3 regions of the Streptomyces sp. NPDC060198 genome follow, and region 3 is predicted to be linked to each of the others. Evidence: riboswitches for the same ligand, from Rfam matches in the RefSeq annotation. Region 3 holds a riboswitch; each other region holds the start of a gene.
The links. A riboswitch is a leader RNA that binds a small molecule or an ion and turns the genes downstream of it on or off. The one in region 3 is predicted to bind cyclic di-AMP.
Positions count from the first base shown of each region.

Region 1: it holds a riboswitch for cyclic di-AMP, as region 3 does, so the genes downstream of both, ACFWEP_RS25145 (LysM peptidoglycan-binding domain-containing M23 family metallopeptidase) here and ACFWEP_RS13520 (M23 family metallopeptidase) in region 3, are expected to answer to the same signal.
Region 2: it holds a riboswitch for cyclic di-AMP, as region 3 does, so the genes downstream of both, ACFWEP_RS20240 (NlpC/P60 family protein) here and ACFWEP_RS13520 (M23 family metallopeptidase) in region 3, are expected to answer to the same signal.

Region 1 covers NZ_JBHWZJ010000254.1:2,543-5,808, forward strand. The annotation lists gene ACFWEP_RS25140 (SGNH/GDSL hydrolase family protein) at 1-372, opposite strand, end outside; gene ACFWEP_RS25145 (LysM peptidoglycan-binding domain-containing M23 family metallopeptidase) at 554-1,441, opposite strand; cyclic di-AMP (ydaO/yuaA leader) riboswitch at 1,447-1,601, opposite strand; gene ACFWEP_RS25150 (tyrosine-protein phosphatase) at 2,031-2,840, shown strand; gene ACFWEP_RS25155 (hypothetical protein) at 2,867-3,266, opposite strand, start outside.
Region 2 covers NZ_JBHWZJ010000163.1:11,490-14,755, forward strand. The annotation lists gene ACFWEP_RS20235 (hypothetical protein) at 1-113, shown strand, start outside; gene ACFWEP_RS20240 (NlpC/P60 family protein) at 190-1,335, opposite strand; cyclic di-AMP (ydaO/yuaA leader) riboswitch at 1,343-1,497, opposite strand; gene pcrA (DNA helicase PcrA) at 1,747-3,266, shown strand, end outside.
Region 3 covers NZ_JBHWZJ010000083.1:320-3,585, reverse strand. The annotation lists gene ACFWEP_RS13525 (aldo/keto reductase) at 1-152, opposite strand, end outside; gene ACFWEP_RS13520 (M23 family metallopeptidase) at 416-1,471, opposite strand; cyclic di-AMP (ydaO/yuaA leader) riboswitch at 1,483-1,636, opposite strand; gene ACFWEP_RS13515 (PP2C family protein-serine/threonine phosphatase) at 1,952-3,109, opposite strand.

The sequences.
Region 1 (3,266 bases), on a different contig from region 3:
CGCGCGTTCGAAGCGCTCGGCCAGATCGTCCGGGTCGGTGCCGGGCCTGATGATGTCGTTGCCCCCGGCGCAGAAGCTCACCAGGTCGGGTGCGAGCTCCTTGGCGCGGGGGACCTGCTCCTCGACTATCTGATCGAGAAGTCGTCCGCGTACCGCGAGATTGGCGTACCGGAATTCCCCGTGCACGGAATCGGGACCCGTCGCCTCGTCGAGGGCGGGAAGCTGGTCCGCGAGGAGAACCGCGAAACGGTCCGCCCAGCCGACATAAGACCCGTCCGGTCCGGGGTCTCCGACTCCCTCGGTGAAACTGTCGCCGATCGCCGCGTACGACCCGATGGTGTCTGTCTGCTGGATTCTCGAATCGTCTGCCACGACCACATATCTTGCCCCTTTTCATGTGACCTACGCGACCGTAAGAAGGGGTTGACGTGGGGTGAGATAGACCACCTGGTCAGTTTTTGGTAAAGCCGGAATAAGTAGAGGGGCGGCACGCTTGCGCGTACCGCCCCTCGAATCCCTGACGGATCGTGACGATTCGTCAATGGGAGGTGGCTCAGATGGAGACGCCGTGGGACCGCAGGTAGGCGATCGGGTCCACGTCCGAGCCGTAGCTCGGGGTGGTGCGGATCTCGAAGTGGAGGTGCGGGCCGGTGACGTTGCCGGTGGCACCCGAGAGACCGATCTGCTGGCCGCCGGTGACGGTCTGGCCGGCCGAGACCATCAGCTGCGACTGGTGCGCGTACTGGGAGTACATGCCGTCGGCGTGCTTGATGATGACCTCGTTGCCGTAGGCGCCGTCGTAGCCGGCGGAGACGACTGTGCCGGGGCCGACGGCGCGGACGACGGTGCCGGTGGCGGCGCTGAAGTCGGAGCCGGTGTGGTAACCGCTGGACCACATGGAGCCGGAGGCGTGGTACTGGGTGGTGACGGTCGCGTTGGCCACCGGGGTGGTCCAGCCCGTGCTGTTGCTGTCGGCGGCCTTGGTGGTGGTCGCGGCGGACTCGGCCGAGGCCGCCGGGGCGGCCTTCGCCTCGGTCTTGGCGGCCGTCTTCGTCTCGGTCTTCGGGGCCTCGGCCTTGGCGGAGGACGCGGTGGAGGCCGAGCCGGACGCCTGGGCGCCGAGGGTCAGCTTCATGCCCGGGAGGATCAGGCTCGGGTTGCCGCCGACGACCTCGCGGTTGTCCTGGTAGAGCTTCTCCCAGCCACCCTTGATCTTGTGCTGGGCGGCGATCTTCGCCAGGTAGTCGCCGGGGACGACCTTGTAGGTCTTGGCGGACTGCTGGGCGGACTGGGCGGCGGCGGGGGCCGACTGCTCAGCGGCGTGGGCACCCGTGGCTCCGAGGAGCGGCAGGGCGACGACGGCGCCGCCCGCTCCGACGGCGAGGATGCCGCGAGCGATCGGGCCGGACTTCTTACGACGGTGCTTACCCGGGATGGGCATGGGGGAATTCCTCTCCGGCGCCTACGAGGTGAGCTGTCGGGTTCGGGCTGGAGATGCCCGGTCGCGCTGAACGCGACTTCACCCCGAGCCTTCCGGAACAACTCCGGTCGGCGGCTTACCTGGGTCCCCCGCTCCTGCCACGCATCAGTGAGTGCGAATTCCGGGCGGCGGCAGGATTAGGCGGTCCGTCCGGAGTGATGGTGAACGTAATCGAGCCAGGTCGGACGGAACAAGCCGTCGCAAGCGGAACGGAATCCCGGAGCCGAAATCGGCCCGCTTTTCCGGTCACCCTCCGTGGATTACCGATCTTGGCTTTCCGCGCGGCGGACGGACTGCCGCCCGGCTTCCCGGCCACACACGGTCACGGATATGATCCCGCTCACGAGATCACCCACCATCTCACCCATAAACGGGTGATGTTGATCAAAATACGTACAATACGGACATGTCGCGCACGTCACTGATGACGGTTCTTCAGCAGCCGGGGAGACGACCGCCGGCTCCCCGGCGCCGGGGAGCGATGTCGTAGGGTCGCGACGAGCCGACGTCGGCGAGCAGCGCCGGCGCGCAGACGCACCGAGGAGCCGCTGTGACGCAGGTGCCGCAGTTCTCGCCGGCCGAACCCGAGCTGAGCGGGGTCCGTAACTTCCGGGACGTGGGCGGGCTGCCCACTGCCGATGGACGACGGGTCCGGCACGGGAGGCTCTTCCGCAGCGGTCACCTCGCCGCCGCCACCGCCGAGGACGCCGTCTTCCTCGGCCGGCTCGGCCTGCACACGGTCTTCGATTTCCGTAACTCCGCCGACCAGAAGCTCGACGGCTTCGACATCGAACTGCCGGGCGTGCGCAACGTCCGCATCCCGCTCTCCGACCCGGCGGACGGGGCCGGCTTCTGGCGGCTGGTGCGCGAGGGCGACATCGCGCAGCTGCGTTCACTGCTCGCCGACGGCAAGGGCACGGAGCGCATGCTCGCCTCGTACCGCTCGATCATCACCGACCGTACGGCCGAGCAAGGCCGGGTCCTGCACGCCCTGGCGGAAGACAGCGTGCCGGCGCTGATGCACTGCGCCGCGGGCAAGGACCGGGCGGGCCTGACGATGGCGGTGACCCTGCTCGCGGTGGGAGTGGAGCGCGATGCCATCGCGGCGGACTACCTCAAGTCCAACGATGCGCACCGCCGGTACCGGCTGAGGCGTGGCGACAGCGCGGACCCCCTGGTGTCCGCCGAGGTGATGAGCCTGCTCAACCCGCTCTTCGGGGCACACATCGACTACCTGGACGCGGCCCTCGCCACGATCGAGGAGAACTGGGGCACCACGGAGCGCTACTTCGCCGAGGGACTGGGACTCTCCGGGGAGACCCGGGAGCGGCTGCGTGAGCGGCTGCTGGACGAGGCGTAGGCCGCACGCTCGTCGCGGCGGTCCGGTCAACCGGGCGATCCCGGTCGGGCCGCCGCCCGGACCCACCCCTCGTCGAGGTGGATCGTCCAGGTGTCCCCCACCGCCCGGTCCAGTTCGACCAGGACCGCGACGCCGGCGATGACCGCGGGCGCGTCGGAGAGCCGCAGCGGAGAGGCCGGGACGCCACGCCGCAGGTAGGTGGGCAGTTCGCCGTCGCAGACGAACGCGTGCAGCGGCACGGAGTCACCGCCGAACCACACGGCTCGGTGCTCCTCTGCCCACGCGGCCGCGGCGTCGACCCGGTCCAGGTGCGCCAGCAGGTGTTCGGGAGCGGGCCCGTGGCTGAACTGCACGAGGAAGCCGGCGGCGTCGACCGCCCACCAGTCCCACGTACATCCGGGCCGCGGATGCCGCAGGTCCGTCGTC
Region 2 (3,266 bases), on a different contig from region 3:
CCCCCGACGAAGACGGGGACGACCCGTACTTCCTCAACTTCGGCTACGGCCACGGCTTCGCCTTCGTCAGCCCCGACCACCGCGAAGGGCGCTTCTACTGGGAATGCTCGTAGCCGCCCCACCGCCCCACCGTCCTACCGCCCCGGAGGACACGGGCCGGGGCGGCGGGCGTGGAGGCGGTCCGTCGGGTCAGCCCGGCCGGACGCTGCCGTAGATCGGCATGTAGTAGATCGACTCCTCGCGGACGTACGCACCCGGCTTCGGTGCGTGGACCATCATCCCGTCGCCCTTGTAGACGCCCACGTGGCTGATGTCGTCGTAGAAGAAGATCAGATCGCCGGGCTGGAGGTCGGCCGTCGCGACCCGCGTCCCGACGTTGACCTGGTCCCAGGTGGTACGCGGCAGGTCGACGCCCGCCTCCCGCCAGGCCGCCTGGGTCAGGCCGGAGCAGTCGTACGACGCGGGGCCGGTGGCTCCCCACACGTACGGCTTGCCGATCTGGGACTCGGCGAACGCCAGTGCTTGGGCGCCCTTGGTGGAAGCGGACGTGGTCGAGCCGGCCGACGTGCCGGGGGCCGCGTCCGAGCCTGCCGCGGCGGCGTCGGCGGCGGCCTTGTCGGCCTCCGCCTTCGCCGCGGCGGCCTGCTCGGCGGCGAGCTTCTCCGCCTTCTTCTTCGCCTCGGCTTCCTTCTTCCGCTCCAGCTCCGCGAGGCGCGCCTTCTCCTCGGCGGTCAGCTTCGACAGCAGCGTGCGCGCCTCGGCCAGCTTGTCCTGCACGGTCTGCTTGCTGGTGCGCAGATCCTCCTGCGACTCCGTCAGCGCTTCCAGGCTCTTGGTGGCCTCGGTGCGCTTCTCGGCCGCCGCCAGCTGCTGGGTGCGGAAGTCGGAGACCGCCTTCTCCTGCTGCCCGCTGCGACGCTTCATCAGCTGGTCCTGGTCGAAGTACGACTGCGGGTCGTCCGCCAGGAAGAACGTCATCGAGGACGCCAGGCCGCCGGTGCGGTACTGCGCCGCCGCGTAGTTCCCGAGCGCGCGACGGGCCTCGTTGACCTTCTCCGCCCGCTGGGCCGCCTCCTCCAGCAGGGCGTCCACCTTGTCCTGCTGCTCGGCGGTGGAGTCCTTGGCCCGGTTGTACTCCTGAGTCGCGGAGCCCGCCTGACGGTAGAGGTCGTCGACCTTCTTCCGTACCTCCTCGATGCTCGGCTTGGGCGCCGAAGGGGCGGCCGTCGCGCTCTGCGTCGAGAGCAGCGTCACCGAGGCCAGCGCGACCGTGGTGAACCCCACAGCCGGTGACGTCACGCGCATCGGGGTGCGCGGCTTGCGATGTGATGCCAAGGCCGGCATCTCCTTCCTGGACCGCCTACCGGGTTAGCTGTCGGGTTCGGGCGCGGAAGGCTGCCCTACGGGCCGGTACCGCATGGACGGAGTACGGGCCCGATTCACCCCGGTGGGACGTGTGGGTCCCCGGTTCCGGACAGCCGTGGGCGGGCCGGATTCGGCGGGGGCGGCCCTGTGGCGCGGTTCGCCTGTCAGGGGATACGGGCCGCCCGGCTGAGCACGGTAACCAAGCGGCGGGGCGGCTGGGAAGGGCGATGTGCGATATGCCCGATACATTTTCGTGACCTTGGCCACGAGGGGGTGTTCGTCAGCGCGCCGCGTACGGTCCTTGACAGCCGGTGACCGTGACCGCCGAGACTTCGTAAGGCCGCCCGGAGTGTCCGTCGAGGCATCTAAACTCGACAAGCGATGAGCAGCCTCTTTGACGACAGTTTCCTGACCGGCCTCCAGCCCGTGGAGGAGGGGCCCCCGCCGCCCCTCGAGGACCACGAGCCCGAGGAGGAGCCCGAGGGCCTCTTCGAAGGGCTCTTCGACGCGCCCCCGCCGCCCAGGGACGGGTACTACCGCGACGGCGCCCCGCGCCCGGTCATCGACTCCGCGGCGCTGCTCGACGGACTCAACACCGAGCAGCGTGCCGCCGTCGTGCACGCCGGGTCCCCGCTTCTCATCGTCGCGGGCGCCGGCTCCGGCAAGACGCGGGTGCTCACCCACCGCATCGCCCACCTGCTGGCCGAGCGCGGCGTGCACCCCGGGCAGATCCTGGCGATCACCTTCACCAACAAGGCCGCCGGTGAGATGAAGGAGCGGGTCGAGCAGCTCGTCGGCCCCCGCGCCAACGCCATGTGGGTCATGACCTTCCACAGCGCGTGCGTGCGCATCCTGCGCCGTGAGTCGAAGCGGCTCGGCTTCACCTCGTCGTTCTCCATCTACGACGCGGCCGACTCCAAGCGGCTGATGGCCCTGGTCTGCCGCGACCTGGACCTCGACCCCAAGCGCTACCCGCCGAAGTCCTTCACCGCGAAGGTCTCCAACCTCAAGAACGAGCTCATCGACGAGGAGACCTTCGCCGGGCAGGCCGCCGACGGCTTCGAGAAGACGCTCGCCCAGGCGTACGCGCTCTACCAGGCACGGCTGCGCGAGGCCAACGCCCTCGACTTCGACGACATCATCATGACGACGGTCCACCTGCTCCAGGCGTTCCCCGACGTCGCCGAGCACTACCGCCGCCGGTTCCGGCACGTCCTGGTCGACGAGTACCAGGACACCAACCACGCCCAGTACACCCTGGTGCGCGAGCTGGTCGGACCGGCGGGTGAGCACGACGCGCCGGGCGAGCTCTGCGTCGTCGGTGACGCGGACCAGTCGATCTACGCCTTCCGCGGCGCGACGATCCGCAACATCCTCCAGTTCGAGGAGGATTACCCGGACGCCACCACGATCCTCCTGGAGCAGAACTACCGCTCCACCCAGACGATCCTCTCGGCCGCCAACGCCGTCATCGAGCGGAACGAGAGCCGCCGCCCCAAGAACCTCTGGACCAACGCCGGAACCGGCACCCGCATCGCCGGGTACGTCGCCGACACCGAGCACGACGAGGCGCAGTTCGTCGCCGACGAGATCGACCGGCTCACCGATGCCGGCGACGCCAAGGCCGGCGACGTCGCGGTGTTCTACCGCACCAACGCCCAGTCCCGTGTCTTTGAAGAGATCTTCATCCGCGTCGGCCTGCCCTACAAGGTCGTCGGAGGCGTCCGCTTCTACGAGCGCAAGGAGGTCCGGGACATCCTGGCCTACCTCCGGGTGCTCGCCAACCCCGAGGACTCCGTCCCGCTGCGCCGTATCCTCAACGTGCCCAAGCGCGGCATCGGCGACCGCGCCGAGGCGATGATCGACGCCCTCTCGCAGCGCGAGAAGATCTCCTTCGCGCA
Region 3 (3,266 bases):
GTGTCGACGAAGTTGCCGCCGGCCGCGGTGTAGGCGTCGAGCACCGCGAAGGACTGGGCCTCGTCGGCGGTCCAGCCGAAGACGTTGCCGCCGAGGGCGAGGGGGAAGACCTCGATGCCGGACGTTCCGAGTGTGCGGAGAGAAGAAGTCATGAGGGGTTCAACGGAGCGGACGGGAGATCGTATTCCGCTTCCGGGGCTCCGGCCGCCACGCGCGGCCGCGATTCCGGCCGAGATGCCGACGGCGACTGCTCCGGCGACTGGCCGCGCGACGGTTCCGGCCGAGGTTTCGGCAGGACGAGAGGCCGGCAGCCCTGACGTCGGGGGGAGCGTCAAGGCTGCCGGGGCTGGGGAGACGCCCGTGGCGTGTCCGGCGGAGGTACCCGGCCGCCCGGGCCGGTGCGGGCCCGGAGGCGTCAGACGGTGAGGCCCTTGCCGGTCAGCCAGGCCATCGGGTCGATGCCGGTGCCGTCCGGGGTGTGGACTTCGAGGTGGAGGTGCGGGCCGGTGACATTGCCGGTGGCTCCGACGCGCCCGATGGTGTCGCCCGTGTTGACCTGCTGGCCGGCGACGACGTCCATGGAGGACTGGTGGCAGTACCAGATCTCCGTACCGTCGTCGAGCTCAAGGACCGTGCGGTACCCGTACGAGCCCGACCAGCCGGCCGACTTGACCGTTCCACCGTGCACGGCCTTGACCGGGGTACCGGTCGGCGCGGCGAAGTCGAGACCGGTGTGCTGCCCGGAGGCCCACATCGTGCCGGCCTCACCGAAGGTGGAGGTGATCGTGTACGCGGAGGTGGGGAGCGAGTAACTGGCGGCGAGCTTGGCGAGTCTCTCGGCCTCGGCCTTCTCCGCCGCGGCCTCCTCGGCCGCCTTCTTCTCCGCAGCGGCCTTCGCGGTGGCCACGTCCTGCTGCTTCCTGGCCTCGGTGGCGGCCTTGGCCGCCGCCGCCTCCTCCTCCGCCGCCTTCGCGTCCGCGTCGGCGGCGGACTGCTGCTGCTCGGCCTGCTGGAGGATGCGGGCGCGCAGCGCCTCGCCCGCGTCGGTGGCGCCCTTCTCGGTCTCCGCGGTGGTGAGTCCGGCCGTGGTGAACGGCGCGGACGCCGCCACCGGCACGGGAGTGTCGTCGGACTCGACCGCGGTGATCAGAGCACCCAGCCCGGGAAGGGACTTGGCGTCGGGAAGGTTGTCCGCGAGCGAATCGGGAAGAGAGATGGAGACCGGCGGCTTGCTCTGCGCGGTGGCCATGCCGCCCGCACCGACGGCCGCGATGACGCCGACCCCGAGGACGGTGGAACTACGCGCGAGACCACGCTGCTTGGCGACGCGGTGCCGGCCGCGTACGGGGCGGAGGGAATCCTCGGTGGGGTTCCATTCCTCCCAGGCCTTGTCGGCGTCGCCAGGGGAGCCGAAACCCTCACGGGTGGCGAAGGGTGACGGGGCTTCGGGGGCAGGCTGGTTGGACGCCACGTGGGCGCACTCCTTTCCTTCCTTCTCGCCTACCGGGTTAGCTGACGGGTTCGGAGCAGGAAGGTCTCCTACGGGCGCCTGGTGTCTCTGTCGAGACACAGGTGTCCGATTCACCCCAAGAAGGTGGTTCCCCGGTTCCCTTGCGGAATTCGGCGCTCGCGCACGGCGCCGTCTCTGACGACGGCTGGGACGACCGCGCTGCGTTATCGAACGTTAATAGACATACGGCTCCGATTCCAAGCCGTTCCCCTTGATCATTCCCACTTCGGGCCGGGATTTACCTGGGCATTCCCACACCTATCCGGGCGACTTGCGGACGAGTCGTACAGCGCCGTTCATCTGACGGTGTGTCATATGTTATCGAGCGGCACCACCCTGCTACGGACCGTCGCCGCACCCGCGCGACGGTCCGCGGAGCCGACCGCGGGAGCGCCACCCGGGCGTGTTTCCGAGGGCGGCGCCGGCCGCCCCGGACCTGCGTCAGCCGCCGCCGCGGCCCACGATCGGCACGGTGGTCCGGCGCTCCGGCTGGTCCTCCGCCGGCCGGGCCACCGCGAGCAGCGCCAGGTCGTCCGTCGAGCGCCCACCGGTGTGCAGCCGGACGTCGTCGGTGAGCGCCGAGAGCAGCTCGTCGGGGCCGGGAAAGATCCGGCCCCGCAGCCGCTCCGCCGGGTCGTAGAACACACCCGCCGGGTCGCGCGCCTCGGAGAGCCCGTCCGTGTAGGTCAGCAGGGTCGCGCCCGGCGGGAGGTCCCACTCGTCCGCCCGGTCCGGCCAGGCCCCCAGCGCCATGCCGAGCGGCAGCGCCGGGGTACTGGGCCGCAGCACGTCCAGCGCTCCCCCGGCATGCAGCAGCAACGGCTCGGGGTGACCCCGGTTGACGATTCGCAGCGTGGCGGAGCCCTGCGGGATCTCGGCCAGCACCGCGGTGACGAACCCCTCCACCGGGTCCAGCCCGCCCCGCCGCGCCGCGTCCCTGGCCAACGCGCGCTCCAGCCGCTGCGTCACCCCCTCCAGCGTCTCCTCCTGCTCGGCGGCCTCCCGGAACGCGCCGATGATCACCGCCACCGCCTCGACCGCGTCGAGCCCCTTGCCGCGTACGTCGCCCAGGACGAGACGTACCCCGTGCGGGGTGTCCGCGACGGCGAACAGGTCGCCGCCGACGTACTCGTCCGCCTGCGCCGCCTCGTAGCGCGCGGCGACGTGGAGCCCGCCGACCCGGTCGGCCGGGACGGGCAGCACCGCGCGCATGGCGGTCTCCGCGATGATCCGGGCGGAGGCCAGCTGCTCGCTGCCGCGCCGCACCACTCCGTTGATGACCAGCGCCAGCACGGCCGTCGTGGCCACGGTGAGCGTCTCGATGATCGGGACGATCTCGCCGATGGTGCCCACGTACACCCGCATCGCGATGACCGCGGCCAGCGAGGCGGCTCCGATCCGGACGGTGCCGGTCCGGGAGGCGAACGGCGCGGCGATCAGGGGCGCGGCGACGAACAGGGGTACCGCCGTGAAGCGGGGCGGTGACGCGATGTCGAAGACCAGCCCGCCGAGGACGAGCAGGGCAGGCAGGATCCGCACGAATCGCCGGGCACTGACACCCCCGGACGCCCAACCGTTCCCGTACAGCCGTTTCCCCACCTCTGTGCTTCTCCTGCCCTGTCCCGCCACGGCTGCGGAACCTACCGCGCCCCGCCCGGGCCGGCCCGAGCCGCGCCGTGCGGCGACTCCTCGTCGTCCATAGGGGGGAGCGCGCAGCTCCCCATTGAGCGCCCCCCACCGCCGGTGTACGCCGGGT